Streptomyces liliifuscus: one gene and its partner. The protein of the gene in region 1 interacts with the protein of each later gene in a pairwise test. Links are inferred from orthologs where the notes say so. Each region holds a gene or a part of one and is shown in the gene's direction. Other genes may lie near its edges.

What was found.
Region 2: the proteins of JEQ17_RS39145 (region 1) and ndk interact in binary tests that used the Escherichia coli proteins (3 or more experiments, as listed by UniProt). The link is inferred for Streptomyces liliifuscus from one-to-one orthologs.

Annotation. Positions count from the first base shown.
Region 1 is NZ_CP066831.1:9,058,540-9,072,925, forward strand. What follows is about bases 6,785-9,504. They hold JEQ17_RS39145 (uracil-DNA glycosylase), read left to right. Parts: upstream 6,785-7,662; coding sequence 7,663-8,346; downstream 8,347-9,504. Other genes in these bases: JEQ17_RS39140 (ABC transporter substrate-binding protein), read left to right, coding at 6,785-7,522; JEQ17_RS39150 (hypothetical protein), read left to right, coding at 8,604-9,191; JEQ17_RS39155 (hypothetical protein), read right to left, coding at 9,346-9,504. Also shown: JEQ17_RS39105 (cysteine hydrolase), read left to right, coding at 1-191; JEQ17_RS39110 (Rieske (2Fe-2S) protein), read right to left, coding at 178-627; JEQ17_RS39115 (S9 family peptidase), read right to left, coding at 727-2,832; JEQ17_RS39120 (HipA family kinase), read left to right, coding at 2,884-3,651; JEQ17_RS39125 (DUF3037 domain-containing protein), read left to right, coding at 3,648-4,040; 3-oxoacyl-ACP reductase FabG, read left to right, coding at 4,198-4,959; JEQ17_RS39135 (SDR family oxidoreductase), read left to right, coding at 4,977-5,732; more of JEQ17_RS39140, read left to right, coding at 5,942-6,784; more of JEQ17_RS39155, read right to left, coding at 9,505-9,813; JEQ17_RS39160 (DinB family protein), read right to left, coding at 10,019-10,531; JEQ17_RS39165 (Gfo/Idh/MocA family protein), read left to right, coding at 10,756-11,661; lnt (apolipoprotein N-acyltransferase), read right to left, coding at 11,585-13,171; JEQ17_RS39175 (nuclear transport factor 2 family protein), read right to left, coding at 13,289-13,774; JEQ17_RS39180 (SDR family NAD(P)-dependent oxidoreductase), read left to right, coding at 13,914-14,386. UniProt on the Escherichia coli protein: Excises uracil residues from the DNA which can arise as a result of misincorporation of dUMP residues by DNA polymerase or due to deamination of cytosine.
Region 2 is NZ_CP066831.1:7,140,931-7,155,581, forward strand. The notes cover bases 1-2,985. They hold ndk (nucleoside-diphosphate kinase), read left to right. Parts: upstream 1-1,278; coding sequence 1,279-1,692; downstream 1,693-2,985. Other genes in these bases: folC (bifunctional tetrahydrofolate synthase/dihydrofolate synthase), read left to right, coding at 1-701; JEQ17_RS30780 (DUF4233 domain-containing protein), read left to right, coding at 705-1,058. Outside these bases: JEQ17_RS30790 (rod shape-determining protein), read left to right, coding at 3,178-4,197; rod shape-determining protein MreC, read left to right, coding at 4,370-5,314; rod shape-determining protein MreD, read left to right, coding at 5,334-6,014; mrdA (penicillin-binding protein 2), read left to right, coding at 6,094-8,349; rod shape-determining protein RodA, read left to right, coding at 8,346-9,545; JEQ17_RS30815 (CYTH and CHAD domain-containing protein), read left to right, coding at 9,596-11,110; JEQ17_RS30820 (TIGR03960 family B12-binding radical SAM protein), read left to right, coding at 11,229-13,190; JEQ17_RS30825 (DUF6243 family protein), read right to left, coding at 13,308-13,529; JEQ17_RS30830 (hypothetical protein), read left to right, coding at 13,937-14,296; JEQ17_RS30835 (restriction endonuclease), read left to right, coding at 14,439-14,651. UniProt on the Escherichia coli protein: Major role in the synthesis of nucleoside triphosphates other than ATP. The ATP gamma phosphate is transferred to the NDP beta phosphate via a ping-pong mechanism, using a phosphorylated active-site intermediate.

The DNA of each region.
Region 1 (14,386 bases):
TGCCCAACGCCGTGTTCGACGCGGTGAACCGCGGCTACACCGTCGTCGTCCCCAGCGACGCCATCGCGGGGGTGCCTGCCGACTACACCCCCGCGATGATCCGCAACACGCTCGCCCTGGTGGCCACCGTCGCCACCACGGACGAGGTACTGGCCTGTCTCAAGCGACCTCGCAGGGTCAGCCGAGCGTGATCGAGTCCCCGCTCACGGTGATCTTGGCGGCGGTGAGGCCACTGGTCGCGGGCCCCTTCTTGACGCTGCCGTCCGCGGCGTTGAACTGGCTGCCGTGGGCGGGGCAGGTGATGGTGCCGTCGGCGACGCTGTTCACCCGCTGTTTCTGGTGCGGGCACACCGTCGAGTAGGCCTTGAACTCACCGGCCGTCGGCTGTGTGACGACCACACCCTCGTCGGCGAACACCTTGCCGCCGCCCTCCGGGATGTCGGTGGTCTTGGCCAGCGCCGCACCTCCGCCGGAGCCCGACGACTTGGAGGCGTCGGAGGAGCCGGACGAACTGTCGTCGGAGCCTCCGCAGGCGGTCAGCGTGGCGGCGATGCCCGCCCCGCCTAGCGCCGCCAGGAGGGTGCGACGACAGAGCGCCGGCGCAGGCTTGAGCGATTCGCTGGACATAGTGGCGGTCCCTTCCACAGATGTGCAGATGCGCGTTTGTAAAGTTGTGTGTTGATCCAACAGGGGGTACGGGTACGTCACCCGCGCAGTTCAGGCGGTTCAGGAATTGAGCGACTTCTTGATGAAATCGAGATCCAGCCTGAGCAGGGTGTCTATCACGCCCTCCTGTGTCACCAGGTGGGTGGCTCCCGGCAGCGGAAGCACTGTGTGCGGCCGGCCGGCGGCGAGCAGCGCCGCCGAGAACCGCAGCATGTGTGCGGGCGCCACATTGTCGTCGGCCATCCCATGGACGAGCATCAAGGGGCGCGTGAGCTTGTGTGCGTGTGCCACCAGGGAGCAGCGTTCGTAGTTCTCCGGCTGGACGTCCGGGTGGCCCATGAACCGCTCCTTCCAGTGCGTGTCGTACAGCCGCAGATCGGTCGGGGCCGCGCCCGCGACCGCCGCGTGGAACATGTCCGGCCGGTGCAGCACGGCCCCCGCCGCCAGATAGCCGCCGAAGGACCAGCCCCGGATGGCCACGCGTCCCGTGTCCAGTTCGGGGAAGAGCTCCGCGGCCGCGCGTACGGCGTCCGCCTGGTCCTCGATCACGGGCATGAGCTGGTCCCCGTGGATGGCGGTCTCCCAGGCCCGGTCGCGCCCCGGGGTGCCCCGTCCGTCGACGCACAGCACCGCGAAGCCCTGGTCGGCGAACCACTGGTTCACGGCGTGGTGCCAGGCGGCGGCCCTCACGACCTTCTGTGCGCCGGGCCCCGAGTACGAGTGCACGATCACGGGCAGTCGGCCCGCCCCCGGTTCGTACGACGTCGGCAGGTACAGCGCCGCCCGCAGCTCGCGCTCGCCGAGGGTCAGGAAGCGGGGGCGCGGTTCGGTCATGGGCCGCTCGGCCAGCACCCGGATCCGCCCGGCCGGTCCGCCGTCCCGCAGCACCTTCACCGTCTGCCCGTCGAGGGTCGTGCTGTCCAGGACGACGGTGTCGCCCCCGACGGTGGCCCTGTGCACACCCGGTTCGTCGGTCAGCCGCTCGAAGCCCTTCTCTGGGCCGTACGACCAGACGTGCACCTCCGTCGGCTCCTCGGACGCCGTGAAGTAGAGCCGGTCGCCCTCCACGGCGAGCAGTTCGTGGACGTACATGCCCTCAGGGGTGCGCACCCCGGTCCCGGTCATCAGCAGTCCGCGCGAACCCTCCTGCGTGGTGAGGACGAGACCGGCGGTGGCGGTGGTGGCAGGCGTTCCGGGTATGAACTCCAGCCAGGCGGCGTCCCGGAGATGGTGGAGCGTCGTGGTCAGGCCCGTGGAGGAACCGATCCCGAGCAGGTATGCCGAGCGCTGGTCCCTGGTCTGCACGACGGCGGTGGGTCCGGCGCCGTCCCAGGCCGCGTGCACGACGTACTCGAAGGACGGGTCGGTCCACTCACCCGCCGGATGCGGCTCGGCGGCCTCCTTGGGGAGCCGTGCCTCGACGCGCTCGCCGTCGAGGCCCACCACGTGCAGCGACAGCTCGGCGTTGGCGGTGCCCGCGGCCGGGTAGCGGATCGCGCGCGACGGACGCGAGGGCTCGGCCGGATCGCTGATGTACCACTGCTGGACCGGCGAGTTGTCGACCCGTACCACCAACAGCGCGTCCCCGTCCGGCGACCACCAGAACGACCGCGTACGGTCCAGCGACTCGGACGAGACGTGGTCGGAGAGCCCGTACGTCACCTCCGGGCCCTCCGGCCTGGCCAGCGCGCGGTCGGCGGTGCCGTCGATGCGTACGACGCGGAGGGCGCCGTCACTCACGTACGCGATGCGGGAGCCGTCGGGGCTCGGGCGCGGGGCGACGACCGGGCCCGCCGTGGGGATCCGGCGCAGGACGCCCTCGTCCGTGCGTACGGCCCACAGGGCGCCCGAGAGGGCGAACACGACCAGACGGACGGCCGCGTCGGTGGCGTACGAGACGATGCCCGCGCCCGTCTCGCGCGCCCGCTCGCGGCGGATCCGCTCGGCTTCCGGGACCTCCCCGCCGTCGCCGAGCGCGAGCGGGTCGGCGAGCAGCCGCTCCTCGCCGTTCTCGTGCAGCCAGAGCAGGCCCGTCGTGGAGCGGCCGTTCTTGGTGCGCAGGAAGACGACGCGGTCGCCGTCCGGCGAGACGGTGAAGCCGCGCGGCACCCCGAGGGAGAAGCGTTTCGTGCGGGCGTACTGCAGGGGCAGGTCTTCGGCAGTCACAGGTGATCCCTTCGTGCGAGTGGACGGGGAACGCCCCAGTAACCTGGGGCGATGCTCAAGGAAGTCAGCGCGACCCGCTTTGTCACGCCGTTGCGTGAGGGAGGCTCGCTGCCGGGGCTCGTCGAGGCCGACGATCTCGGGACGTACGTCATGAAGTTCACCGGTGCCGGACAGGGGCGGAAGACCCTCGTCGCGGAGGTCGTCTGTGGTGAACTCGCCCGTCGCCTGGGCCTGCGCGTACCCGGCCTGGTCACGATCGGACTCGATCCGGTCATAGGGCTCGGTGAACCGGACCAGGAAGTGCAGGAGTTGCTCAAGTCGAGCGGCGGGCTGAATCTGGGGATGGATTTTCTCTCCCGGGCGATCGGCTTCGACGCCCTCGCGCACCAGGTGAGCCCGGAAGAAGCCGGGAAAATCGTCTGGTTCGACGCGCTGGTCAACAATGTCGACCGATCGTGGCGGAACCCTAACATGCTGGTCCGGCACGGCGATCTGTGGCTCATCGACCACGGCGCCACCATGATCTGGCACCACAACTGGCCCGGCGCGGCGGCCTCCGCGGCCAAGCCGTACGACGCCTCCGACCACGCGCTCGCGCCGTTCGGCCCCGACATCGCCTCCGCCGCCGCGGAGTTGGCGCCCCGGGTCACCGAGGAACTGCTCGCCGAGGTGACCGCGGCGATCCCGGAGGAGTGGCTGCGGGACGAGCCGGGGTTCGAGTCGACGGACGCGCTCAGACGCGCGTACGCGGAGCCGCTCCTCGCCCGCGCCGCCACCATCCACGAGCGCGTCCGGACGAGCCAGGAGGGCACGAAGTGAGCGAGCGCGACGGCCGTGACGTCTACGAGTACGCACTGCTGCGCGTGGTGCCACGGGTCGAGCGGGGGGAGTACTTCAACGCGGGCGTGCTCGTGTACTGCCGCGCGAAGTCCTTCGTGGCCGCCCACACCCATCTCGACGAGAACAAGCTGCGGGCCCTCGATCCGGAGGCGGACGCGCCCGGGGTCCGCGCGGCCTTGCGGGCCGTCGAGGGCGTCTGCGCCGGGGGAGCGGCGGCGGGTCAGGCCGCGCGCGACGACGCCGGGCGGCGCTTCCGCTGGCTGATCGCGCCCCGCTCCACGGTCGTCCAGCCGGGGCCCGTGCACACCGGTCTCACGGCGGATCCCGCCGCCGAGGCGGTGCGGCTGCTCGACCTGCTGGTCAGGTAATGGATCACACCGGCCGAGCAGGCCGTTGACACTGGGTGCCAAGGCTTCTAGCGTCACGTCTGCTGAAGGTACTAAGCGGTCGCTCACCAAAGGGGCGTACCGTGAGAGCCGCAGGTTTGGTCTTTCAAGGGCTTCCCAAGGGCGAGGAGAACCAGCAATGTCCACCTCAGAGCAGCGCGTCGCCGTAGTCACCGGTGCAGCGCGCGGCATCGGCGCCGCGACCGCCGTACGACTGGCCGCCGAGGGCCGTGCCGTCGCGGTGATCGACCTCGACGAGGCCGCGTGCAAGGACACCGTGGAGAAGATCACCGCCGCCGGCGGCAGGGCGATCGCGGTGGGCGCCGACGTCTCCGACGAGGCGCAGGTCGAGGCCGCCGTGGCACGCGTCGCCGAGGAGCTCGGGGCGCCGACGATCCTGGTGAACAACGCGGGCGTGCTCCGCGACAACCTGCTGTTCAAGATGAGCGTGTCGGACTGGGACACGGTCCTGAACGTGCACCTGCGCGGCTCCTTCCTGATGACGCGGGCCGTCCAGAAGTACATGGTGGACGCCAAGTTCGGCCGTGTCGTCAACCTCTCCTCCTCCTCTGCGCTCGGCAACCGCGGCCAGGTCAACTACTCCGCCGCCAAGGCCGGTCTGCAGGGCTTCACCAAGACCCTCGCCTTCGAGCTCGGCAAGTTCGGTGTCACCGCGAACGCCGTCGCGCCCGGCTTCATCGTCACCGACATGACCGCCGCCACCGCCGAGCGGGTCGGCATGGGCTTCGAGGAGTTCCAGGCCGCGGCCGCCACCCAGATCCCGGTCCAGCGCGTCGGCAACCCGGACGACATCGCCAACGCGATCGCCTTCTTCACGGGCGACGCGGCCGGCTTCGTCTCCGGCCAGGTGCTGTACGTGGCCGGCGGACCGCTCAACTAGGGCCGGGGGACAGGAATATGACCACTGTGGAACTCTCGGGCAAGGTAGCCCTCATCACCGGCGCGAGCCGCGGTATCGGCTACGGCGTCGCCGAGGCGCTGCTCGCCCGCGGCGACCGGGTGTGCATCACCGGCCGCAACGAGGACGCGCTCAAGGAGGCCGTCGAGCAGCTCGGCGCGGACCGTGTCATCGGCGTCGCGGGCAAGGCCCACGACGAGGCCCACCAGGCCATCGCCGTAGAACGCACCATGGAGGCGTTCGGCCGAGTCGACTTCCTCATCAACAACGCCGGTACGAACCCGGTGTTCGGGCCGATCGCCGACCTCGACCTCAACGTGGCACGCAAGGTGTTCGAGACCAACGTCGTCTCCGCGCTCGGCTTCGCCCAGCGGACGTGGAAGGCGTGGCAGAGCGAGAACGGCGGCGCGATCGTCAACATCTCCTCGCTCGCGGGCGTCCAGGCCTCGCCGTTCATCGGGGCGTACGGCATCAGCAAGGCCGCGATGATCAACCTGACCCTTCAGCTGGCGCACGAGTTCGCACCCAGGGTGCGGGTCAACTCCATCGCGCCCGCGGTCGTCAAGACGCAGTTCGCCAAGGCCCTCTACGAGGGCCGCGAGGAGGAGGCGGCCGCGGGCTACCCCCTCGGCAGGCTCGGCGTTCCGTCGGACATCGGCGGCACCGCAGCGTTCCTGACCTCGGAACAGTCGGACTGGATCACCGGGCAGACGCTGGTGGTCGACGGCGGGAAGTTCCTCAACGCCGGAGTCTGACAACGGATCTCGATCGTGGACGCCCGGGCGGCTTGGCCGAAAATCGCCCGGGCGTCCACCTGTCCAGGGTGCTACCAGGAAAGAGATCGTTCCGATACGTTCCGCGATATCTGCTGATCAAGGGCCCTGCCAGTGTGAAGGCCCATGCGGCCTGGCGCTGCGGTATCGTGCGCCCACCCTTGTGGTATGGCCGATCGAGGAGCGTGCGCGTGTTCAAGCGGGACAGATACCTGCGTCAGATGGGGGCGATCACGTCCATATCCCTGGTCGCCGGATGCGGCGTATTCTCCTCGGACTCTTCGGACGAGGGGAAGTCGATCCTCGTCGGGACGACGAGTGAGCCCAGCACACTGGATCCGGCGGCCTCCTGGGACAACTCGTGGGAGTTGTTCCGCAACGTTCACCAGGCCCTCCTGAACTTCCCCGCCGGCGCGTCCGAGCCCGAACCCGACGCCGCCGAGAGCTGCCGGTTCACCGACGGCGCGAGCACCGTGTACAGCTGCAAGCTGCGCGAGGGGCTCAAGTTCTCCAACGGCCACACGCTGGACGCGAAAGCCGTCAAGTACTCCATCGACCGCATCAAGAAGATCAACGTCAACGGCGGCCCCGCCGGTCTGCTGAACAGCCTCTCCCGGGTCGAGGCGAAGGGCGACCAGGAGGTCGTCTTCCATCTGAACCAGCCCGACGCGACGTTTCCCTTCGTGCTCTCCACGCCCGCCATGTCGATCGTGGACCCCGAGGAGTACCCCGCGAACGCGCTCCGCAAGGACGGCAAGGTCACCGGCTCGGGGCCGTACAACCTGGAGTCCTACGAAGAGGGCAAGCAGGCGGTCCTCGTCAAGAACGGCAACTACAAGGGCATCGCCGACCGGAAGAACAGCGCCGTCACCATTCGCTACTTCCGGGAGTCGGCCGCGATGGCCGACGCCCTCAGGGACAAGCAGATCGATGTCGTCTACCGCGGTCTGCGCGCCTCGGACATCGTGGACATCCAGGACAACAGTGGGGACGAGGGTCTCCAGCTCGTCGAGAACCCCACCACCGAGATCAGCTACCTGGTGTTCAACCCCAAGGACCCGTGGGCCAAGAAGGTCTCGGTCCGCAAGGCCATCGCGCAGATCGTCGACCGGCCCGCGCTCGCCCACAACATCTACAAGGACACCGTCGAGCCGCTGTACTCGATGATCCCCAAGGGCCTGGTCGGCCACACCACGGGCTTCTTCGACGACTTCGGGAACCCCAGCGCCGCAAAGGCCAAGCAGATCCTGGCGGCCGACGGCATCACCGAGCCCGTCCCGCTCACCCTCTGGTACACGACCGACCGCTACGGCTCCCAGACCAAGCCGGCCTTCGAGGAACTGAAGCGCCAGCTGGAGGCCTCCGACCTGTTCAAGGTCACGCTCAAGAGCCGCCCCTGGAAGACGTACGTCTCGGGTTACCAGAAGGGCGAGTACCCGGTCTTCGGGCGCGGCTGGTTCCCCGACTTCCCGGACGCCGACAACTTCATCGCCCCCTTCGTGGGCGAGCAGAACGCGCTCGGCACGCCGTACGACACCCCTGAGATCACCGGCAAGCTGATCCCCGATTCGCGCCGGGAGAGCGACCGGGGGGCGGTGGCCGCGGAGTTCGAGAAGGCCCAGCAGATCCTTCTCGACGACGCTCGTCTGCTGCCCCTGTGGCAGGGCAAGCAGCACGTCGCCGCGAACGAGGAGATCGGCGGCGCCGAGAACGCCATCGACCCGGCGACGATGATGGCGATGTGGGAGCTGTACTGGAAGACCAGCTGGTAGCGCGGGCAGTTGGGCACTCGGGCCCGATTGTCAGTGGGCGCCTGTAGGTTCTGTGCTCTGACGGTGGCCGCGCCTCGCGCGGCCACCCACGGCCGTGTGTTCCGCGGCCGTGAAGTGAGCGCACACCGGAGGAAGTTGACGTGACCGACACCGCCATGCTGCCCGAGTCCTGGCGCGGCGTCCTGGGCGAAGAGCTCCAGAAGCCCTACTTCAAGGAGCTCACCGAGTTCGTCGAGGAGGAGCGCGAGAAGGGTCCCGTCTACCCGCCGCGCGACGAGGTCTTCGCCGCGCTCGACGCGACGCCGTACGAGAGCGTGAAGGTGCTCGTCCTCGGCCAGGACCCGTACCACGGCGAGGGCCAGGGCCACGGCCTGTGCTTCTCGGTCCGTCCGGGTGTGAAGACCCCGCCCTCGCTGCGCAACATCTACAAGGAGATGCAGGCGGAGCTGGGCACGCCGATCCCGGACAACGGCTATCTGATGCCGTGGGCCGAGCAGGGCGTCCTGCTGCTCAACGCGGTGCTGACGGTCCGCTCCGGCGAGGCCAACTCGCACAAGGGGAAGGGCTGGGAGAAGTTCACGGACGCGGTGATCAGGGCCGTGGCCGACCGGCCCGACCCGGCCGTCTTCGTCCTGTGGGGCAACTACGCGCAGAAGAAGCTCCCGCTCATCGACGAGGAGCGGCACATCGTGGTGAAGGGCGCGCACCCCTCGCCGCTGTCCGCGAAGAAGTTCTTCGGCTCGCATCCGTTCACGCAGATCAACGAGGCGGTCGCGAAGCAGGGGCACGAGCCGATCGACTGGCGGATCCCCGACCTCGGCTGACATCACGTCACCACGTCGTCCCCGTCGCCCAACCGTCACCACGGCGTGCGCCACGAGCCGCCGTCACGACCTGCCGCTACGAGTACCCGGTCCGGCCGCACGCCGGGCCGGGTTCGTCACCGTCCTGGCCCAGTGGCGCGCGGGGCCCCCGGGGCTGCCTGAGCTCGATTGTCAGTGTCTGCCGTTAGCGTCGGGAGAGGTGACGGAACGACCGGCGCGGGCGCTGCGGCCGGCGGACGAGCGTGGAGGACGATCCGGTGGCGGAGCAACAGGAACAGGCGGCGGCGGACGCGATGATGACCAGGATCGGGCAGGTCGCCATGCTCCTCCACGGCGGTGACCGCGAGGAGGCCCGGGGCCGCTTCCTGGACCTGTGGGCCGAGATCGGCGAGGACGGCGACGCGCTGCACCGCTGCACACTCGCGCACTACATGGCCGACGCCCAGGACGACCCCTCGGACGAACTGGCCTGGGACCTGCGGGCCTTGTCGGCGGCTGACACCCTCACGGACACACTCACGGACACGCGGATCGCGGAGCACCAGCAGTCGCTCGCGGTGCGGGCCTTCTACCCCTCCCTGCATCTGAGCCTTGCCGTCGACTACGCGAACCTCGGCCGCTCCGAGGCCGCCCGCAGCCATCTGCGCCGGGCCCGCGACACCGTGGGCGTCCTCGGCGACGACGCGTACGGGGACGGTGTGCGGGCGGGCATCGGCCGCCTGGAGCTGAGGCTCGAAGAGGAGGGGCCGTCGGGCGGGGCGCCCGAACCGACACCGGGTCAGACGCCGGGGCAGGGGAGAGGGCCCGGTGGCGAGACGCTGGGGCCGCCGCGGCAGCGGCCCTAGGTGCCGTCGCGCGGTCGATTCGGGCTTGTACGTCGCCCCGGTCCGGGCCTGTACGCCGCCAGCCGCCTTCGTGGATCACCGCCCCCGTGACTGACCGCCCTCGTGGATGACCGCCCCGTGGATCGCCGCTCCCGTAGATCCGCGCCCGGGTCGGTCAACGTCCGTACACGTCCTTGCAGATGGTCGCCTGCGGGCTGTCCGGGTTCCAGCCGCCGTACTGCCTGCCCAAGGCACACACGTCCGCGGTCACCGGAGCCGTCGCCCTGGGCTGACGGGGAACCGCGGGGCGCTCCGGCCGCTGGGGCTCCGGGCGCCGCGGCGGATCGGCGGCGGCACGACGGGGAGGGGCCGCCGGGGCCGCGGCGGGTGCCGAGGGCGCCGTACGGCGGGGCGTGGACGCGGGTGCCGACGGGCGCCGGGACGGGCCGATCATCTCCAGGGCCTCCCGGGCCGGCGCCTGCACGATCTGGGGCTCGGCCCTGCCCGCCGGGTGGGGCTCCGAGGCCGGAGCGGGCCCGGACGGGGCGCCGGGAGCGAGCGGTCGCTGGACGGTCATGCAGCCGGAGACGGCCGAGACAGCCACGGTGACCAGGAGCGTTGCGGTGGTCGCGGTTCGATGCACCCGCGCAACTCTGCTGTGTCGGCCCCCATTTGGGGAGCTGACAAGCGGAGGATGCCCCGCATGGGTGAACGACCGGCGCGCGAGCCCGCGGCGGCCCGGGGAGGGTTGTGCGTCGTCTGCGGGTCGGTGGGGGTCGGTCGCGCAGTTCCCCGCGCCCCTGAAGGGGCGCCCTGGTTGCCGGCTGCCTTGCCCCCGGCCACGCGCCTCAGTCGCCCGTGCCCCCGTCGATCCGCTCGCGGATCAGGTCGGCGTGGCCGTTGTGGCGCGCGTACTCCTCGATCATGTGGGTGTAGATCCAGCGCAGGTTGAAGGGCTTGTCGGTGGACCTGCTCCTGCCCGCGGACAGGTCGTCGAGTGCGAGGCGCGCCGCGTTCCGCCGGGCGACCTCGATCTCCTGCTGCCAGGTGGCGTGCGCCTCCTCCCAGGTGTCCTCCTCGGTGAGGTGGAACTCGCCGTCGCGGTCCTCGTCGCTGTAGTAGATCGGGCCGGCATCGTCGCCCACCAGCACCCTGCGGAACCAACTGCGCTCCACCTCCGCCATGTGCCGGACGAGCCCCATCAGGGAGAGTTCGGACGGCGGTACCGAGGCGGTCCTGAGCTGGGCGTCGTCCAGGTCCTGGCACTTCCAGGCAAGGGTCTGGCGGTGGTAGTCGAGCCAGCCCTCCAGCATGGCTCGCTCGTCGGCGTCGATCGCGGGTTCGCTGCGTTCAATCGTCATGCCCGCATCATCGCCGAGCACCTGCCCGCCTTCCACGCCGGGCGGGTCGCGGTCATCGGAGACGCGGCACACGCCATGCCGCCGACCCTGGGGCAGCGGGCCCGCCCCCTTCCTGCGGAGTTTCGACGGGATCGCCGACTGGGGGCCGCCGCGGTCGCCGTATGCTTCCGAGGAGACACGGGTGAGTGCGCCCTGGACATGTCGGTTCCCCGGAGGAGACCCCTGTGAAGGTCGGCTGCATCGGACTCGGAGACATCGCGCAGAAGGCCTATCTGCCGGTGCTCACCACCCGGCCGGGGCTCGAACTGCATCTGCACACGCGGACGCCCGCCACCCTCACCAGGGTCGCCGACAGCCTCCACCTGCCGGCCGGGCAGCGTCACACCGACCTCTCCGAGCTGCTCGCGCAGAACCTCGACGCGGCGTTCGTGCACGCGCCCACCCACGCGCACCCCGAGATCGTGACCCGTCTCCTCGAAGCGGGCGTGGCCACATATGTCGACAAGCCGATCGCGTACGAACTCGCCGACTCCGAACGCCTGGTGAAGCTCGCCGAGGAGCGGAACACCAGCCTGGCCGTCGGCTTCAACCGGCGCTACGCACCCGGGTACGCGCAGTGCGCCGATCACCCGCGCGAGCTGATCCTGATGCAGAAGAACCGCGTCGGCCTGCCGGAACAGCCCCGCACGATGATCCTCGACGACTTCATCCACGTCGTGGACACCCTGCGGTTCCTGGCGCCGGGGCCGGTCGACGACGTGACCGTGCGGGCCCGGGTCGAGAACGGACTGCTGCACCACGTCGTGCTCCAGCTCGCCGGGGACGGGTTCACGGCACTCGGTGTGATGAACCGGCTGAGCGGCTCGAACGAGGAGATCCTCGAAGTCTCCGGGCAGGACACCAAGCGTCAGGTCGTCAACCTCGCCGAGGTCATCGACCACAAGGGCCAGCCGACGATACGCCGGCGCGGCGACTGGGTGCCGGTGGCCAGGCAGCGCGGGATCGAGCAGGTCGTGCTCGCGTTCCTCGACGCGGTGCGCGCGGGCAAGGTGCTCAGCGCCCGGGACGCGCTGGCGACCCATGAGCTGTGCGAGCGGGTGGTACGCGCGGTGACGGACCGGCCCGCCTGACCCGCAACGACCGGGCACCCTCCGTGGCGCCCAGGGCGGCCAGGATCAGCAGCGCCGCGTACACCGGCCACTCGCCGAACCGCGCGTACGGGGTGACACCGTGTGCCAGCGGAACGTCGTACACCTCGGAGGCACTGGCATCGGTGCCCAGCCAGGAGCCGACGCGCTCACCGCTCGGGCCGTAGACCGCGGAGACGCCGGTGAGCGTCGCGTGCACCATCGGCCGGCCCGTCTCGGCGGCCCGCAGCGCCGCCAGCGAGGCGTGCTGCTCGGGCGCCCAGCTCTGCTGGAACGACGAGGTCGCCGACTGCGCGAGCAGCAACTCGGCGCCGTCCCGGGCGAGATGACGGCTCATGTCGGGGAACGCCGACTCGAAGCACACCATCGGGCCGACCCGCAGCCCGCCCCCGACGTTCATCACCACCTGCTTCGAGCCGCGCATACGGTCCTCGCCCGCCGCCTTGCCCACGGACGTGGCCCAGCCGAGGAGGGAACGGGCCGGAACGTACTCGCCGAACGGCACCAGCCGCATCTTGTCGTAGCGGTCACCGGTCGGACCCTCGGGCCCCACGAGCACCGAACTCTTGTATATGCCGGGCCGGTCGGAGCGGCGCGCGTCCACGTTGACCAGGATGTCCGCGTCCACTTGGCGCGACAGCGCGGCGAGCCGGTCCGCGAGGTCGGGCCGCTCGGCGAGGTCGAAGCCGACACTGCTCTCGCCCCACACCACGAGGTCCACGTCCTGCCCGGCCAGCTGTCCGGTCAGCGTCTCCTCGCGTGCGAAACGCTTCCCCGGGCTGCCGATTCCATCGATGACACCGGGCTGCACGACGGCGATCCGGACGCGGCCGTCGACGTCCGGCCGCGGGGACCACACCCAGGCCGCCGAGGTGGCCGCCGCCGTCGCGACCAGCCCGGCGACCGCGGGGACACGGGACTGCCGTACGGCGACGAGAACGGCGACCGCGACGTTCACGGCGACGAGCAGGAAGCTCAGCAGCCATACTCCGCCCACCGAGGCCAGCCGCAGCGCGGGCTCCACGTCCCACTGACTCGAACCGAGCAGCCCCCAGGGACCGCCCAACCCCTCCCAGGAGCGTACGAGTTCGACCATCAGCCAGGCGGAGGGCAGCACGAACAGGGCGGCGACGACCTGGCCCGCCGAGGGAACACCGGCCAGGAACCTTCGTGTCAGCCAGCCCCACGGTGCCCAGAGCACGCCGAGCAGCGCCGCTATCACGAGCGTGAAGACATGCAGGCTCGGCAGCAGCCAGTGGTGCACGGCCAGCATGAAACCGAGCCCGCCGAGCCAGCCGTCGTACGCCGCCCGCCGCCCCGTCGGGGCCGAGCGGACGAGCAGGATCCACGGCACCAGCGCGACATACGCGAACCACCACAGGGACGGCGCCGGGAAGCTCAGCATCGGCAGCGCACCGGCGAGCACGGCCGCGATGCCGCGCCACCAGGGGGAGCCGAGGCGTCGGCGCCAGTCAGCGGCGGACAGCTTCATGCAGCGCCTCCCTCGACCCCCGAAGCACGGTGCGTGACTCCAGTGTGCGCGCACCGGGACGATCTACGTAAGGGGGTATCCACTCAGGTGGCACGCGCGAACAGGCCGACCGTGGGCTCAATGGGCGGCGGGTTCCTGCCGCGCCTGCGTGGCCCGGCGCCACTTCTCGTGGACGACCACCTCACGCAGCCGCCAGCCGTTGTACGTACGCACCAGACCGAAGTCGTACCGGCCGCCGCACACGAAGTCGGGCTCCGTGGATCCGCCGTCGTGTCCCGAGAACCGCATCGGATTGACGTAGTCCGCCTGGATCCGGGCCGTGTCGCCCGTGTCCTGCTCCAGAGCCCCGAACCGCACCCGCCGGTTCACGATCAGATGCTGCCGCATGGGGAACAGCTCCATGGTCTGCGCGAGCCATCCGGCGATCTGCCCCGCGTCCCCCTCGATACCGCCCGCCGACCGGTAGTCCGCCCGCCCGTCCGGCGCGAACAGTCCGCGGTACGCCTCCCAGTCCCCGTCGTCGACCGCCACCGCGTACTCGGTGACCAGTCCGTCGACCGCGAGCCGGTCCATTACCGTAGCCAGTTCCACGCGCTGCGTCATCGGCTCAGTGTTGGCCACGGGGAGGTCCGAGCCAAGGGGCGTGCAGTGATATTCACCGGTCGTGCGCCGTATGGACGTACGAACCCGGTCAGGAACCATGGATCAGTGATCACGGATCACGGATCACGAAGGAGCGCGCATGTCTCGTCCCGTCACGGTCGTCACGGGTGGCAGCCGGGGGATCGGTGCCGCGACCTGCCTGCGGCTAGCGTCGGACGGCCACGACCTGGTGGTCGGGTACGCACGCGACGACGAGGCCGCGGAGCGCACCGCGGACGCCGTGCGCGAGGCCGGGGCGCGGTGCGTGACCGTACGCGCGGACACCTCCGACGAGGCGGACGTCGAGCGGCTCTTCGACACGGCGGCGGAGCGGCTCGGGGCGGTGACGGGCCTGGTGAACAACGCCGGCGTGACCGGCCCGCTCGGTCGGCTCGCCGACACTGACACCGCCGAGCTGCGCCGGGTCGTGGAGGTCAACCTCCTGGGCACGCTGCTGTGTTCGCGCCGGGCCGCGCGGGACATGGCACTCCGGGGCGCAGGCGTCATCGTGAACGTCTCGTCGGCGGCGGCCACGCTCGGCAGTCCCGGGGAGTACGTCCACTACGCGGCCAC
Region 2 (14,651 bases), 1.9 Mb from region 1 along the record:
AGAAGGCCGTCGAGGTCGATGCCACAGTCGCCCGCGAGGGGCTCGAGTTCGGCGTCGTGAGCCGCCAGGTCGCCGTCGGCGGGCAGCTGCTGACCCTCCGGGGGCTGGGCGGGGAGTACGACGAGGTGTACATCCCGCTGCACGGGGCGTACCAGGCGCACAACGCGGCGGTGGCGCTCGCCGCGGTGGAGGCGTTCTTCGGGGTCGGGTCCCAGCGGCCCGAGCCGCTCGACATCGACACGGTCCGCAAGGCCTTCGCTGCGGTGTCCTCGCCCGGGCGGCTGGAGATCGTGCGGCGGTCGCCGACGGTCGTGCTGGACGCCGCGCACAATCCGGCGGGGGCACGGGCGACCGCCGAGGGTGTCCGTGAGGTCTTCGACTTCAGCCGGCTGATCGGTGTCGTGGGGTCGAGCGGGGACAAGAACGTACGGGGGCTGCTGGAGGCCTTCGAGCCGATCTTCACCGAGGTCGTCGTCACGCAGAACTCCAGCCACCGGGCCATGGACGTGGACTCGCTCGCCGCGATCGCCGTCGAGGTGTTCGGGGACGACCGGGTGCAGGTCGAGTCCCGGCTGGACGATGCCCTGGAGGCCGCGATCACGCTGGCCGAGGAGGAGGCGGAGTACGCGGGGGCCGGGGTGCTGGTGACCGGTTCCGTGATCACTGTGGGCGAGGCCCGGTTGCTGCTGGGGAGGGGCTGATCCGTGCGTACGCTCTGTGCTTCGACGCTGATCGGTGAGTTCTTCGTCATCGGTTTCGCGGGGCTCGTCGCGATGAAGGATCCCGATCTGTCCATGGCCACGGTCTGGACGGTGAGTGGGGTCGCGATGGTGTTGTGCCTGTTGCTCTGCGGGATGATCACGCGGCCGGGGGGTGTCCAGCTGGGGTGGGCGCTGCAGGTCGTGCTGATCGCCAGCGGGTTCGTCGTGCCGACCATGTTCTTCCTCGGTGCCGTCTTCGCCGCCCTGTGGTGGGCCTCGGTCCACTTCGGCCGCAAGGTGGAGGAGGCGAAGGCGCGGTTCGCCGCGCAGGCCGAGACCGGGGGTAACACGGCGTAGGCGTGATATTCAGCCTCTCCGGCGTCTGAGGAGCGGGGGTTCGGGGGCGGAGCCCCTGAGTCAGGGACGGGAATGGGTAGGGGCGGCGGGGGCGAAAACAGCCGGGTCGGCCGGTATCGGACCGGCCCTCCCCGTAGCAGCTGACGCTGCGTAACACGCACCCGGACACGCCCTGTAGCCTCGGTCATCCGCACATCTGTGACCCGAAGGAGCCACCACCGTGAGCCAGCGCACCCTCGTCCTTCTCAAGCCCGACGCGGTCCGTCGCGGCCTGACCGGCGAGATCATCAGCCGCATCGAGCGCAAGGCCGGCTGGGAGATCACCGCGCTGGAGCTGCGCACGCTGGACCAGGACACGCTGGAGCAGCACTACGGCGAGCACAAGGGCAAGCCCTTCTACGAGCCCCTGGTCGCCTTCATGGCCTCCGGCCCGGTCGTGGCGCTGGTCGTCGAGGGCGAGCGCGTCATCGAGGGCGTACGGGCACTCGCGGGCCCGACCGACCCGATCGCCGCCGCCCCCGGCTCCATCCGTGGCGACTTCGGTGTCATCGTCCGGGAGAACCTGATCCACGCCTCCGACTCCGAGGAGTCCGCCGAGCGAGAGCTGAAGATCTTCTTCCCGGGCCTCGCCTGACCGCTCCCCGACGGACCACCGACCCGCCACACCCCGAGGCCCACACCACTGGCGGGCCGAGGGGTGCGGTGCATGGCACCCGGCGCCGGCACCCGGGAGACTCCCCCAGGCCCCAGGCTGGGACCTGGCTCCATTCCCGGCAGCCCAGGGTCCGGCCTGCCAGGCGTGGGCGCGCCCAGGAGACCGGTTCTGCGCCCGGCAGGCCAGGCTGCCGGGCGCAGTGAACCCGGGCCTGGCAGCCGGGCGGTGGGCGCCCGGGGCACCGGTTCTGTGCCTGGCAAGCCGGCAAACCCGGCAGGCCCAGGCCGCTGGGCGAGCAAGCTTGGGCCCGGGCTCAGCGTCCGGGGTTCAGCGAGCCCAGCCGAGATCCGGGGCTCAGCGAGTCCGGGCCCAGTATCCGGGGCTCAGCGAGCCCAGGCACGGCAAGCCCAGGCCCAGCAAGCCCGGACCCAGAGCCCAAGCCCGGCATCCCGGTGCTCAGCGAGTCCGGGCCCGGCATCCGGGGCCCAGCGAGCCCGGAGCCAGCCCCCGGAGCTCAGCAAGCCCAGACTCAGCACCCGGGCCCGCGAGCCCGGCCCCAGCATCCGGGGCTCTTTGGGCCCAAGCCCGGCATCCCAAGGCTCAGAACCCCGGGCCCAGCAAGCCCGGGCCCAGCAAGCCCGAGCCCGGCAGGCCCAGGCCGCTGGGCCGGCAAGCCCGAGCCCGGACTCAGCCTGCGGGGCTCAGCGAGCCGAGGCGCGACATCCCGGGCCCAGCGCCCGGACCCAGAGCCCAAGCCCGGCATCCCAAGCCCAGCAAGCCCAGACCCAGTACCCGGGCCCCGCGAGCCCAGCCCCAGCCTCCGAGGCTCAGCAAGCCCAGACTCAGCACCCGGGCCCCCGAGGCTCAGTGGGCCCAAGCCCGGCACCCCCAGGCTCAGCAAGCCCAGACTCAGCACCCGGGCCCCCGAGGCTCAGTGGGCCCAAGCCCGGCACCCCCAGGCCCAGCAAGCCCAAGCCCCGCAGCCCAGTCTCAGCAATCTCGGGTCCAAGCAAGCCCAGCCCAGTAGTCCAGGCCCAGCAAGCCCGGGCTAAGCTCCGGCTTCCCAGGTCCAGCAAACCGAAGCCCCGCATCCCAGACCCCGCCGCCCCGCCCCGTCACCCGTTGTTCAGTCCGCACCCACCCGTTCGTCCCGTCGGGAACCCGCTTCACCAGGAATCTTCTGATGTCATGTCAGGCACCTGGGCTTCTGACCTGGGAGCGGCGCACAATGGCTGCTGTCGGTTGGCATATGCGTGGCGATCGAGGGAACGCGTTCCCCCGATGGACCGTCTCCAGAAGCGGGGCGGCACGTCATCTGGTCACAATGGCGAAGACCCTCGCGCGGTGTTCGTGCAGGCGAGACTACGATGGAAGCCTTCACGTCACAGCGCTCACCCTCGCCGACCTAAAAAGCCATCAAAAGCTCCACTTGGGAAGGCCAGACGAATCCTGATGGGGAACTCAATGTCGTTCATCGGCCGTGACATGGCTGTCGACCTCGGGACCGCCAACACGCTGGTGTACGTCAGGGGTCGCGGGATCGTACTCAACGAGCCGTCCGTCGTCGCGATCAACACCAACACCGGTGGCATCCTCGCGGTCGGCGCGGAAGCGAAGAAGATGATCGGGCGGACGCCGGGCAACATCGTTGCCGTGCGCCCGCTGAAGGACGGTGTCATCGCCGACTTCGAGATCACCGAGCGCATGCTCCGCTACTTCATCCTGAAGATCCACAAGCGGCGCTATCTCGCCCGTCCTCGCGTCGTCGTCTGTGTGCCCTCGGGCATCACGGGCGTCGAGCGCCGTGCCGTCATCGAGGCGTCGTCCCAGGCCGGCGCCCGCCAGGTGCACATCATCGAGGAGCCCATGGCCGCGGCCATCGGCTCCGGCCTGCCGGTCCACGAGGCCACGGGCAACATGGTGGTGGACATCGGCGGCGGCACCACGGAGGTCGCGGTCATCTCGCTCGGCGGAATCGTCACGGCACAGTCCATCCGTGTCGCCGGCGACGAGCTGGACAACGCGATCATCCAGCACATCAAGAAGGAGTACTCGCTCCTTCTCGGTGAGCGGACGGCCGAGCAGATCAAGATCACGATCGGTTCCGCGTACGACCTCGACAATGACGAACACACCGAAATCCGCGGCCGGGACCTGGTCTCCGGCCTCCCGAAGACCGTAGTCATCTCGGCCGCCGAAGTCCGCAAGGCGATCGAGGAGCCCGTCAACGCCATCGTGGACGCGGTCAAGACCACCCTCGACAAGTGCCCGCCGGAGCTGTCCGGCGACGTCATGGACCGCGGGATCGTGCTCACCGGTGGTGGCGCCCTGCTGCGCGGTCTCGACGAGCGGCTGCGTCGCGAGACCGGCATGCCGATCCATATCGCGGAGGATCCGCTCGACAGCGTGGCGCTCGGCTCCGGCAAGTGCGTCGAGGAGTTCGAGGCGCTCCAGCAGGTTCTGGACGCCCAGCCGCGCAGATGAAGTAACTCTTCGATTCCGCCGTACGGGATGATCCCTTCTCGTACGGCGGATCGTTGATATTCAGGCATAAGCTCCCCCATAACGCCGCCCCGCGGGTCCGCGCTCCGGGTACTCCGGGGATCTTCCGGGTGAGCCATACACGTATTCGACGAGGAAGGCACGGCCGCCGCACGTGAGGGACACACGAGAGAGCCGGCTGCTCTTGGTGCTGCTGATCGCCATCGCGTTCGCTTTGATCACGGTGGACATCCGCGGTGGCAAGGATTCGCCGGTCGACGGTGCCCGGCAGGCCGCCGCCACGGTCTTCGGCCCGATCGAGGACGGGGTGTCCTCCGCGGTCGACCCCGTCGGCAACGCGATCGAGGCCGTGAAGGGATCCGGCGGCCGCCACGACCGCATCGCCCAACTGGAGCGCGACAACGCCGCGTTGAAGGCGAAGCTGGGCAGCGACGACCGTAACCGCAGCCGCCTCAAACAGCTCGACAAGGTCCTCAAGACGGCCGGCGCCGGGCAGTACGGCATCAAGGGCGCCGAGGTCATCGCCATAGGAGCGGCCCAGGGCTTCTCCTGGACCGTGACCATCGACGTCGGCGCGAACGACGGCATCAAGCGCGACATGACCGTCCTGAACGGAGACGGGCTGGTCGGGCGCGTCACCACCGTGGGGCCCAGCACCGCCACCGTGCTGCTCGCCAACGACCCCGACTTCACGGTCGGCACGCGCATGGAGGCCACCGACGAGCTGGGCTTCGCCTCCGGCCAGGGGGACCGCCCGCTGCGCGTGGAGCTGCTCAACGGCAAGGCCAAGATCAGGAAGGGTGACCGGCTGGTCACCTTCGGATCCCAGGCCGACCGGCCGTTCGTGCCCGGTGTCCCCGTCGGCATCGTGTCCCGCGTCGACCCCTCCGGCGGCGACCTGACCCGCACGCTCTACGTCACGCCGTACGTGTCCTTCACCAAGCTCGACATCGTCGGCGTCGTCGTCCAGGCCCCGCGCAAGGACCCACGTGACGACGTGCTGCCGCCCAAACCGGAGCCAACGCCCACGCCGACCGTGACCGTGACGGTCACGCCCTCGGCGAACGCGCCCGCCGACGGTCTGCAGCAAGAGCAGTAGGAAGTAGGAGCTGAATCCCATGCGCTTCAACCGAATGCTGCTCTCCACCACCCTCGTGGTCGTCGCCCTGGTGATCCAGGTGAGCGTCCTGGCCCGGCTCCACCTGCCGGGCGCCGTCCCCGATCTGCTGCTGCTCACCGTCCTCGGCCTCGCCCTGGTCTACGGCCATGTCGGCGGCGCCCTCATCGGCTTCGGTGCGGGCCTGCTCGCCGACCTGGCCCCGCCCGCCGACCACGCCGCCGGGCGCTACGCCCTCGTGCTGTGTGTCATCGGCTACCTCGCCGGACTCGCCAAGCCCGAGAACGGCCAGCTCAAGTCAGCGACCGGCCCGATGGCCGTGGTCGTCGCCGCCGCGGTCGGATCCACGCTCCTGTACGCGGGAGTGGGCGCCCTCGTCGGCGACACCGCCGCCCGCCATGTGGGCCTGAGCAGCCTGCTGTTCACGGCTGCCCTGTACGACCTGCTGCTCGCCCCGTTCGTCGTACCCGGGATCATGGCCCTGGCCCGGCGCGCCGAGAACGACCCGCTCGCCGAAGCCGGTGGCGGCGGCGGTTCCGGCAAGAAACCCGACGTCACCGCGGGCTGGCTGTCCTCCGGCACGGGTCTGAGCATCGGCAGCCAGCGCGGCGGCCTGAGAGTCAAGGCGGCCAGGGCGCGCGTCGCGCGTGCGGGACGCATCAAGGGGGTCAAGCGGCTGTGAGAGCGGCGCTCACGACAACTGCACACCGTGTGGGCTCTCACGAGGTCGGCACACCGCAAGAGCTGAGGGAGGGGGATCAGTGACCAACATCCCGGAGACCGGCCGGACCCCAAGGGTCCAGATCCGGCTCGTCGTCATCCAGATCCTCGTGCTCTCGCTCCTGGGCACTCTCGGCGGGCGCCTGTGGTACCTCCAGATCCGCAACGGCGACGAGTACGCCAAGGAGGCCTCCGGCAACCACGTCCAGCAGGTCGTCAGCCCCGCCGTGCGCGGCTCGATCCTGGACGCCCGCGGAGTGCCGATCGCCGACAACGAGACGCGGCTCGTGGTCTCCGCGTCCCGCACCGAACTGCTGAAGATGAAGGACGACGGCGACGCCGTCCTCACCAAGCTCGCACGCGTCCTCGGCATGAAGGCCAAGGACGTGATGGACAAGGTCCGGCTGTGCGACTCGAAGACGCCGCAGCCGTGCTGGAACGGCTCGCCCTACCAGCCGATCCCCATCACCGACGAGGCCACGGCCAAGCAGGCGCTGCAGATCCGCGAGCGTGCCGAGGACTTCCCCGGCATCACCGCCGAGCCGCAGGCCGTCCGCCGCTACGCCGCCCCCGGCGAGGCCAACACCGCGCAGGTCCTCGGCTATCTCTCGCCCGTCACCGACGAGGAGATCACCAAGGCCAAGGACACCGACTCGCCGTATCTGCGCTCCGACCAGGTCGGCCGCTCGGGCCTCGAGCGCGAGTACGACAAGGAACTGCGCGGCAAGGCCGGTGTCACCCGCTACGAGGTCGACAATCTCGGCCGCGTCATCGGCCAGGCCAAGAGCGACGAGGCCGAGCCCGGTGCCAACGTCGTCACCAGCATCGACTCCCGCGTCCAGCGCGTCGCCGAGTACGAGCTGAACGAGGCGATGAAGGACGCCCGCGACGAATTCGACGACAACACCGGCGAGAACTACAAGGCCGACTCCGGAGCGGTCGTCGTCATGGAGGCCAAGACCGGCCGTGTCGTCGCGATGGCGTCCAACCCGTCGTACGACCCGAACGCCTGGGTCGGCGGCATCTCCGGCAAGGACTACGCCAAGCTCACCGGCAAGGGCTCCAACTACCCGCTCCTGAACCGCGCGATCCAGGGCCAGTCCGCCCCCGGCTCCGTCTTCAAGGTCATCCCGACGGCCGCCGCGGTCAACGCGGGCTACTCCTTCGACGGCCCCTACGAGTGCTCCAGCTCGTACTCCATCGGCGGCCAGGTCTTCAAGAACTTCGAGTCGAAGGGGTACGGCCCGATCAGCCTCGGCCGCGCCCTTGAGGTCTCCTGCGACACCGTCTTCTACCGGCTCTCCCACGAGGAGTGGAAGCGGGACGGCGGCATCAAGCCGAAGAAGAACGCCAAGGACTGGTTCTACAAGACGGCCCACCAGTTCGGCCTCGGCAAGGTGACCGGCATCGACCTGCCGAACGAGGTCGCCGGCCGCGTCCCCGACCGCCAGTGGAAGCTGGACTACTGGAAGGCGAACAAGGACGCCTGGTGCAAGTACGGCAAGAAGGGCGGCTCGTACGCCCAGCAGATCGCGTACGAGAACTGCCTCGAAGGCAACCGGATGCGTGCCGGTGACTCCGTCAACTACTCCATCGGCCAGGGTGACACGCTCGTCACCCCGATCCAGATGGCGACGATCTACGGGGCGATTTCCAACGGCGGCACCCTCTACGACCCGACCGTCGGCAAGGCGATCATCAGCCCCGACGGCAAGACGGTCCAGGAGATCAAGCCGAAGTCGCACGGCAAGCTGCCGATGACGCGGAAGACGCGCGACGCCATAGACGGTGCCCTCGCGGGAGTCGCGACCCGCGGTTCGGCCGCCTGGCGGTTCGGCGGCTGGCCGCAGGACAAGATCCCGCTGCACGCCAAGACGGGTACGGCCGAGGTCTACGGCAAGCAGACGACCTCGTGGTTCACCACGTACACCAAGGACTACACGGTCGTCATGACCATCTCCCAGGGTGGTACGGGCTCCGGTGCCTCGGCCCCCGCCGTGCGCAAGATCTACAACGCGCTGTACGGCATCTCCGAGGACGGCACGATCGACAAGAAGAAGGCCCTGCTCTACAGCCCGCAGAAGAGCCTCCCGAAGATCGAGGCCGACGGTTCGATCGACTCCCCGAAGGTCGAGAAGTACCCGGCCAAAGAGGAGCAGGCCTCCGAGGAGGGCGGGCAGCAGCCGGTGTCCGGTGACGACCCGGCCGCCACCGTGCCCAACCCCAACACCGGTGACAACCGCGACGCCCGAAGGCGCTCGGCCCGCCCGAGGAAGAGGCGGAGGACGCTCACATGACCGGCGCGAACGGATTCTCCGTCTCCGGATACGGACCCGAACGCTCCAGCTGGTCGCGGCTGTTCGCCCGCGACTCGCTGGCCCGCAGGCTCGACTGGCCGATACTGTTCTCGGCCATCGCGCTCTCCCTGATCGGCGCGGCCCTCGTCTACTCGGCGACCCGCAACCGCACCGAGCTCAACCAGGGCGACCCGTACTACTTCCTGTTCCGGCATCTGCTCAACACGGGCATCGGCTTCGCCCTGATGATCGGCACGGTCTGGCTCGGCCACCGCACCCTGCGCACGGCCGTACCGATCCTGTACGGGATCTCCGTCTTCCTGATCCTGCTTGTGCTGACCCCGCTCGGCGCGACCATCAACGGCGCGCACGCGTGGATCGTCATCGGCGGCGGCTTCTCGCTCCAGCCCTCCGAGTTCGTGAAGATCACGATCATCCTGGGCATGGCGATGCTGCTCGCTGCCCGGGTCGACGCCGGAGACAAGCCCTACCCCGACCACCGCACGGTTCTGCAGTCCCTGGGTCTGGCCGCCGTACCGATACTGATCGTGCTGCTCATGCCCGACCTCGGCTCGGTCATGGTCATGGTGATCGTCGTGCTGGGTGTGCTGCTCGCCTCCGGCGCCTCCAACCGCTGGGTCTTCGGGTTGATCGGCGCCGGCGCCCTCGGCGCGATCGCGGTCTGGCAGCTCAAGATCCTCGACGAGTACCAGATCAACCGCTTCGCGGCCTTCGCCAACCCCGAGCTCGACCCGGCGGGCGTCGGCTACAACACCAACCAGGCGCGTATCGCGATCGGCTCCGGCGGTCTCTTCGGCACCGGCCTCGGCAAGGGTTCGCAGACCACGGGCCAGTTCGTGCCCGAGCAGCAGACGGACTTCGTCTTCACGGTCGCGGGCGAGGAGCTCGGCTTCGTCGGCGCCGGACTGATCCTGGTCCTGCTGGGCATCGTGCTGTGGCGGGCCTGCCGCATCGCCCGCGAGACGACCGAGCTGTACGGCACGATCGTCGCCGCCGGGATCATCGCCTGGTTCGCCTTCCAGTCGTTCGAGAACGTCGGCATGACCCTCGGCATCATGCCGGTGGCGGGTCTACCACTGCCTTTCGTGTCCTACGGAGGCTCTTCGATGTTCGCCGTCTGGGTGGCCGTGGGACTCCTGCAATCGATCCGCGTCCAACGACCGATGTCGGCCTAGTGCACATGTGAGGGCTGCCCATGAGCCGGATTCGCGACTAGATTCGGTTCATGGCGGACACAAAGCGGGAGATCGAGCGTAAATACGAAGCCGATGAGAGCGCCGGACTGTCGGATCTGCCGGACCTGACAAAGGTCTCCGGCGTCTCGGCCGTCATCGACAAGGGCGTCGCCGAACTCGACGCGACCTACTACGACACGCCCGATCAACGGCTCGCCGCCGCGTCGCTCACCCTGCGCCGCCGCACCGGGGGCGACGACGCGGGCTGGCACCTGAAACTGCCGGTCTCCGAAGGCGTACGGGACGAGATCCACGCCCCGCTCTCCGACACCGTGCCCCGGACGCTCGGCGGGCTCGTCCGCTCCCGGGTGCGCGACGCCGAACTGGTCCCCGTCGTGCGGCTGCGGTCGGCCCGTGACATCCGCCACCTCGTCGACGACTCCGGGGGCCTGCTCGCCGAGATCAGTGTCGACCGCGTACACGCCGAGCGGCTCAGCGGCGGCGACGGCACCACCGAATGGACCGAGATCGAGGTCGAGCTGGCCGACGACGGCGACCCCGCCTTCCTCGACAAGGTCGAGAAGAAACTCCGCAAGGCCGGCGTCTCCCGCTCCAAGTCCGCGTCCAAGCTGGCCAGGGCCCTCGGGGAGACGGGCCAGGCGCCCCGCAAGCAGGCCGTCGTGGAAGCGGCACCCGTCACCTCGGGCGACCACGTCCTCGCGTACGTACGGGCCCAGCGCGACGCGATCATCGAGCTCGACCCCGCCGTCCGGCGCGACGTGTACGACTCCGTGCACAGCATGCGCGTCGCCACCCGCCGGATGCGCAGCGCCTTCCGCTCGTACGGGAAGATCCTGGACCGGGCCGTCACAGACCCGATCGGCGACGAGCTGAAGTGGCTGGCCGGGGAACTGGGCGTCGACCGTGACCAGGAGGTCCTGACCGAGCGGCTGACGGCGGCCCTCGCCGCACTCCCGCGTGCCCAGCTCACCGGGCCGGTCCGCACCCGGATCCGCACCTGGTCGCACGCCCGCCGCTCCGGCTCCCGGCGCCGGCTGATCGCGGTCCTCGACGGCAGGCGCTACCTGGACCTGCTCACCGCCCTGGACACGCTCCTCGCCACTCCGCCGCTGCTCAAGGCCGCCTCGGGCGAACCGGAAAAGGTGATCTCCAAGGCCGTGCACAAGGACTTCGACAAGCTGTCCGGACTGATCGCGGAAGCCATCGACTCTCCGCCGGGCCCGGACCGTGACCTCGCGATCCACGAGGCCCGCAAGAAGGCCAAGCGCACCCGGTACTCGGCGGAGGCGGCCACCCCCGCCCTCGGCAAACCCGCGAAGAGCCTGACGAGCGACATGAAGTCCCTGCAGAACCTGCTCGGCGAGCACCAGGACAGCGTCATGGCCCGTGAGGCCCTGCGCGACGTCGCGACCCAGGCGCACGCGGCGGGGGAGAACGCCTTCACGTACGGGGTGCTGTACGGGCGTGAGGAGCGGGCGGCGGAGGGCGTCGAGGCCGGGCTGCCGGGGGCGTGGGAGACGATCCGGAGCGGGACGGTGTTCTGAGGATCTCCGCTCCGGTCGGTGGGGATCTCCGCTCCGGACGGCGGACGGGGGGTGGCTCCCGGCACGTTAGGCTGGATGGTCACCCCTGTCGGATCTCACCCCACCAAAGGTTTGCGAGATGTCTGCCGAAGTCGCTGCATCGGTGTTCCCGCAGCTCGAAGCTCTGCTCCCGCATGTGCAGAAGCCGATCCAGTACGTCGGCGGAGAGCTCAACTCCACGGTCAAGCCCTGGGAGACCACTGACGTCCGCTGGGCGCTCATGTACCCGGACGCGTACGAGGTCGGACTGCCCAACCAGGGTGTCATGATCCTTTACGAGGTCCTGAACGAGCGTGAGGGCGTTCTCGCCGAGCGCACGTACAGCGTGTGGCCGGACCTGGAGGAGCTCATGCGCGAGCACCGGGTCCCGCAGTTCACGGTGGACAGCCACCGCCCGGTGAAGGCCTTCGACGTGTTCGGCCTGTCCTTCTCCACGGAGCTGGGCTACACGAACATGCTGACCGCGCTTGACCTGGCGGGCATCCCGCTGGAGTCCAAGGACCGTACGCTCGACGACCCGATCGTGCTGGCCGGCGGTCACGCGGCCTTCAACCCCGAGCCGATCGCCGACTTCGTCGACGCGGTGATCATCGGCGACGGCGAGCAGGCCGTGCTCGACATGACCGACATCATCCGCGCCTGGAAGTCGGAGGGCATGCCGGGCGGCCGCGAGGAGGTCCTGTTCCGCCTCGCGAAGACGGGATCGGTGTACATCCCGGCGTTCTACGACGTCGAGTACCTCGCCGACGGCCGGATCGCCCGAGTGGTCCCCAACAAGTCGGGTGTCCCGTGGCGGGTGTCGAAGCACACGGTCATGGACCTGGACGAGTGGCCGTACCCGAAGCAGCCCCTCGTCCCGCTGGCCGAGACCGTCCACGAGCGCATGTCGGTGGAGATCTTCCGCGGCTGCACGCGCGGCTGCCGCTTCTGCCAGGCGGGCATGATCACCCGCCCGGTGCGCGAGCGCTCCATCACGGGCATCGGCGACATGGTGGAGAAGGGCCTGAAGGCGACGGGCTTCGAGGAGGTGGGCCTGCTGTCCCTCTCCTCGGCGGACCACTCGGAGATCGGCGACATCGCGAAGGGCCTGGCGGATCGGTACGAGGAGGACAAGATCGGCCTGTCCCTCCCGTCGACCCGCGTGGACGCCTTCAACGTCGACCTGGCCAACGAGCTGACGAGGAACGGCCGGCGCTCGGGCCTCACCTTCGCCCCCGAGGGCGGCTCCGAGCGCATGCGCAAGGTCATCAACAAGATGGTCTCGGAAGAGGACCTGATCCGTACGGTCTCCACGGCGTACGGCAACGGCTGGCGCCAGGTGAAGCTCTACTTCATGTGCGGCCTGCCGACGGAGACCGACGAGGACGTCCTGCAGATCGCGGACATGGCGATGAACGTGATCGCCGAGGGCCGCAAGGTCTCCGGCCAGAACGACATCCGCTGCACGGTGTCGATCGGCGGCTTCGTCCCCAAGCCCCACACTCCCTTCCAGTGGGCCCCGCAGCTGTCGGCGGAGGAGACGGACGTACGCCTCGGAAAGCTCCGCGACAAGATCCGCGGCGACAAGAAGTACGGCCGCTCCATCGGTTTCCGCTACCACGACGGCAAGCCGGGCATCGTCGAGGGCCTGCTCTCCCGCGGTGACCGCCGCATCGGCTCCGTGATCCGCGCGGTCTACGAGGACGGCGGCCGCTTCGACGGCTGGCGCGAGCACTTCTCGTACGACCGCTGGATGCAGTGCGCCGAGAAGACGCTCCCCGCCTTCGGCGTAGACGTCGACTGGTACACGACCCGCGAGCGCACCTACGAAGAGGTCCTCCCCTGGGACCACCTGGACTCCGGCCTCGACAAGGACTGGCTCTGGGAGGACTGGCAGGACTCCCTCGACGAAACAGAGGTCGAGGACTGCCGGTGGACACCCTGCTTCGACTGCGGGGTCTGCCCCCAGATGGACACCTCCATCCAGATCGGCCCCACAGGCAAGAAGCTGCTCCCCCTGACGGTCAAGAAGGACCCTGCGACGAGCGGGCACACGCACTGACGTGAGTGAGGCGCTGCGGCGCGTCGTGGAGGTGCTGGGGGACGGCAGCAGGGCCCGGACCGTGTATAGCGGTCCGGGCCCTGGTCTGTGCGGTGCCGCCCTTGCGGCGGCGGTGTGTCAGCTCTGGGTGGTGTCGTCGTCCGCCTGCGTGGCGCCCTCAGCCTCAGCTGCGCCTGTCTTCTCGCGCATCTTGCGCACCAGCTCGGCCTTTCGGTCGGCTGCGCTCTGGCGGTCGAGGTTGCGGTACGGGCCGTTGTTCTGCCGTTCGGTGCGGGACAGCTTCTTGCGCTTGCCGCCGCCCATGCCCACGGGATTGTTGATGTTCTTGCTCACGGTCACGGGTTCTCCCGGTAATGATGTGAAGTGATCTACGGATTCGTCGGTGGGGGACGGGCGGCGACGTCGAAGGGCGTCAGCGGGGGCCCGTCACGCTCTCACTCGTAAATCGGCGTCTGGAAGAACATGTCAAAGACGTTACCCGGTTCCGTCGGCCCCGCGCACCAACCTTTTCGCTCGGAGTCGCCTGGGTGGGTGCTCTTGGTTCGCGTGGTGGCTTTCGGCTTCCTAGCGTGGCGGTATCCGCTACGGAGGAGGCAAGCATGCCGGCGAGTGGTCCTTCGTGGGGGCGCTCCGGTGACGGCCCTGCCCCTCCTGGTGCCGGGCAGTGGGCGGCGCCGGCCGGGCCTCCGGGGAAGCAGGGGCGGAACCGTTCGTGTCTGTGGGGCTGCGTCGGAGCTCTGGCCGCGGTGGTCGTCGTCATTGTCGTCGTGGTTGTGCTGGTGATCGTGCTGGCGGGTTCGATCGAGAACCCCGGGAATCCCGAGAATCCGCCGTCGGCCGATGTGAGGGTCACGTCCTGTGCCGTCGATGCGGCAACGCGGCTGCCCTCGGCCGGACTTGAGATCCACAACCACAGCTCGAAGACCTCGACGTACGGCGTCACTGTCGAGTTCAGGGCCCCGGACGGGACGCGTGTGTCCGAGGGCGCGGCCCTGTCCCTGACCGTCGCGTCCGGTCAGAAGGTGACGACCACGGCTGCCGGCAAGGACCAGGTCACGCAGAAAGTGACGTGCAAGGTGACGAAGGTGAACCGGATCGCGGGCTGAGCCGCCCCGCACGCACTCCGTGCGCCTCCGCGAAGTGGGGGAGAGGTGCGCGATCGCAGACTAGAGTCGTCTGGTTACGGTCAGTTGTGGGGTCGGGGTTCGGTGGCAGGGCCTCGGAGTTGTGGGGGAGGGCCTGTAGAGCATGAGTCGTCGCTCGAATGGGTTGGTCGGGATCTGGGCCGAGGTCCAGCGGCAGCAGCAGCGCCAGGTGGAGGAACGGGCGCGGCAGCAGCGGGAGTTCGACAGGCAACAGCGGTACCAGCAGAGGGAGTTGGCACGCAGTCGGCGTGAGCATCAGGCCGCGTACCGGCAGCAGCGGGAGGCCGACGCGAGGCGGCGTACCGAGGAGTTGGAC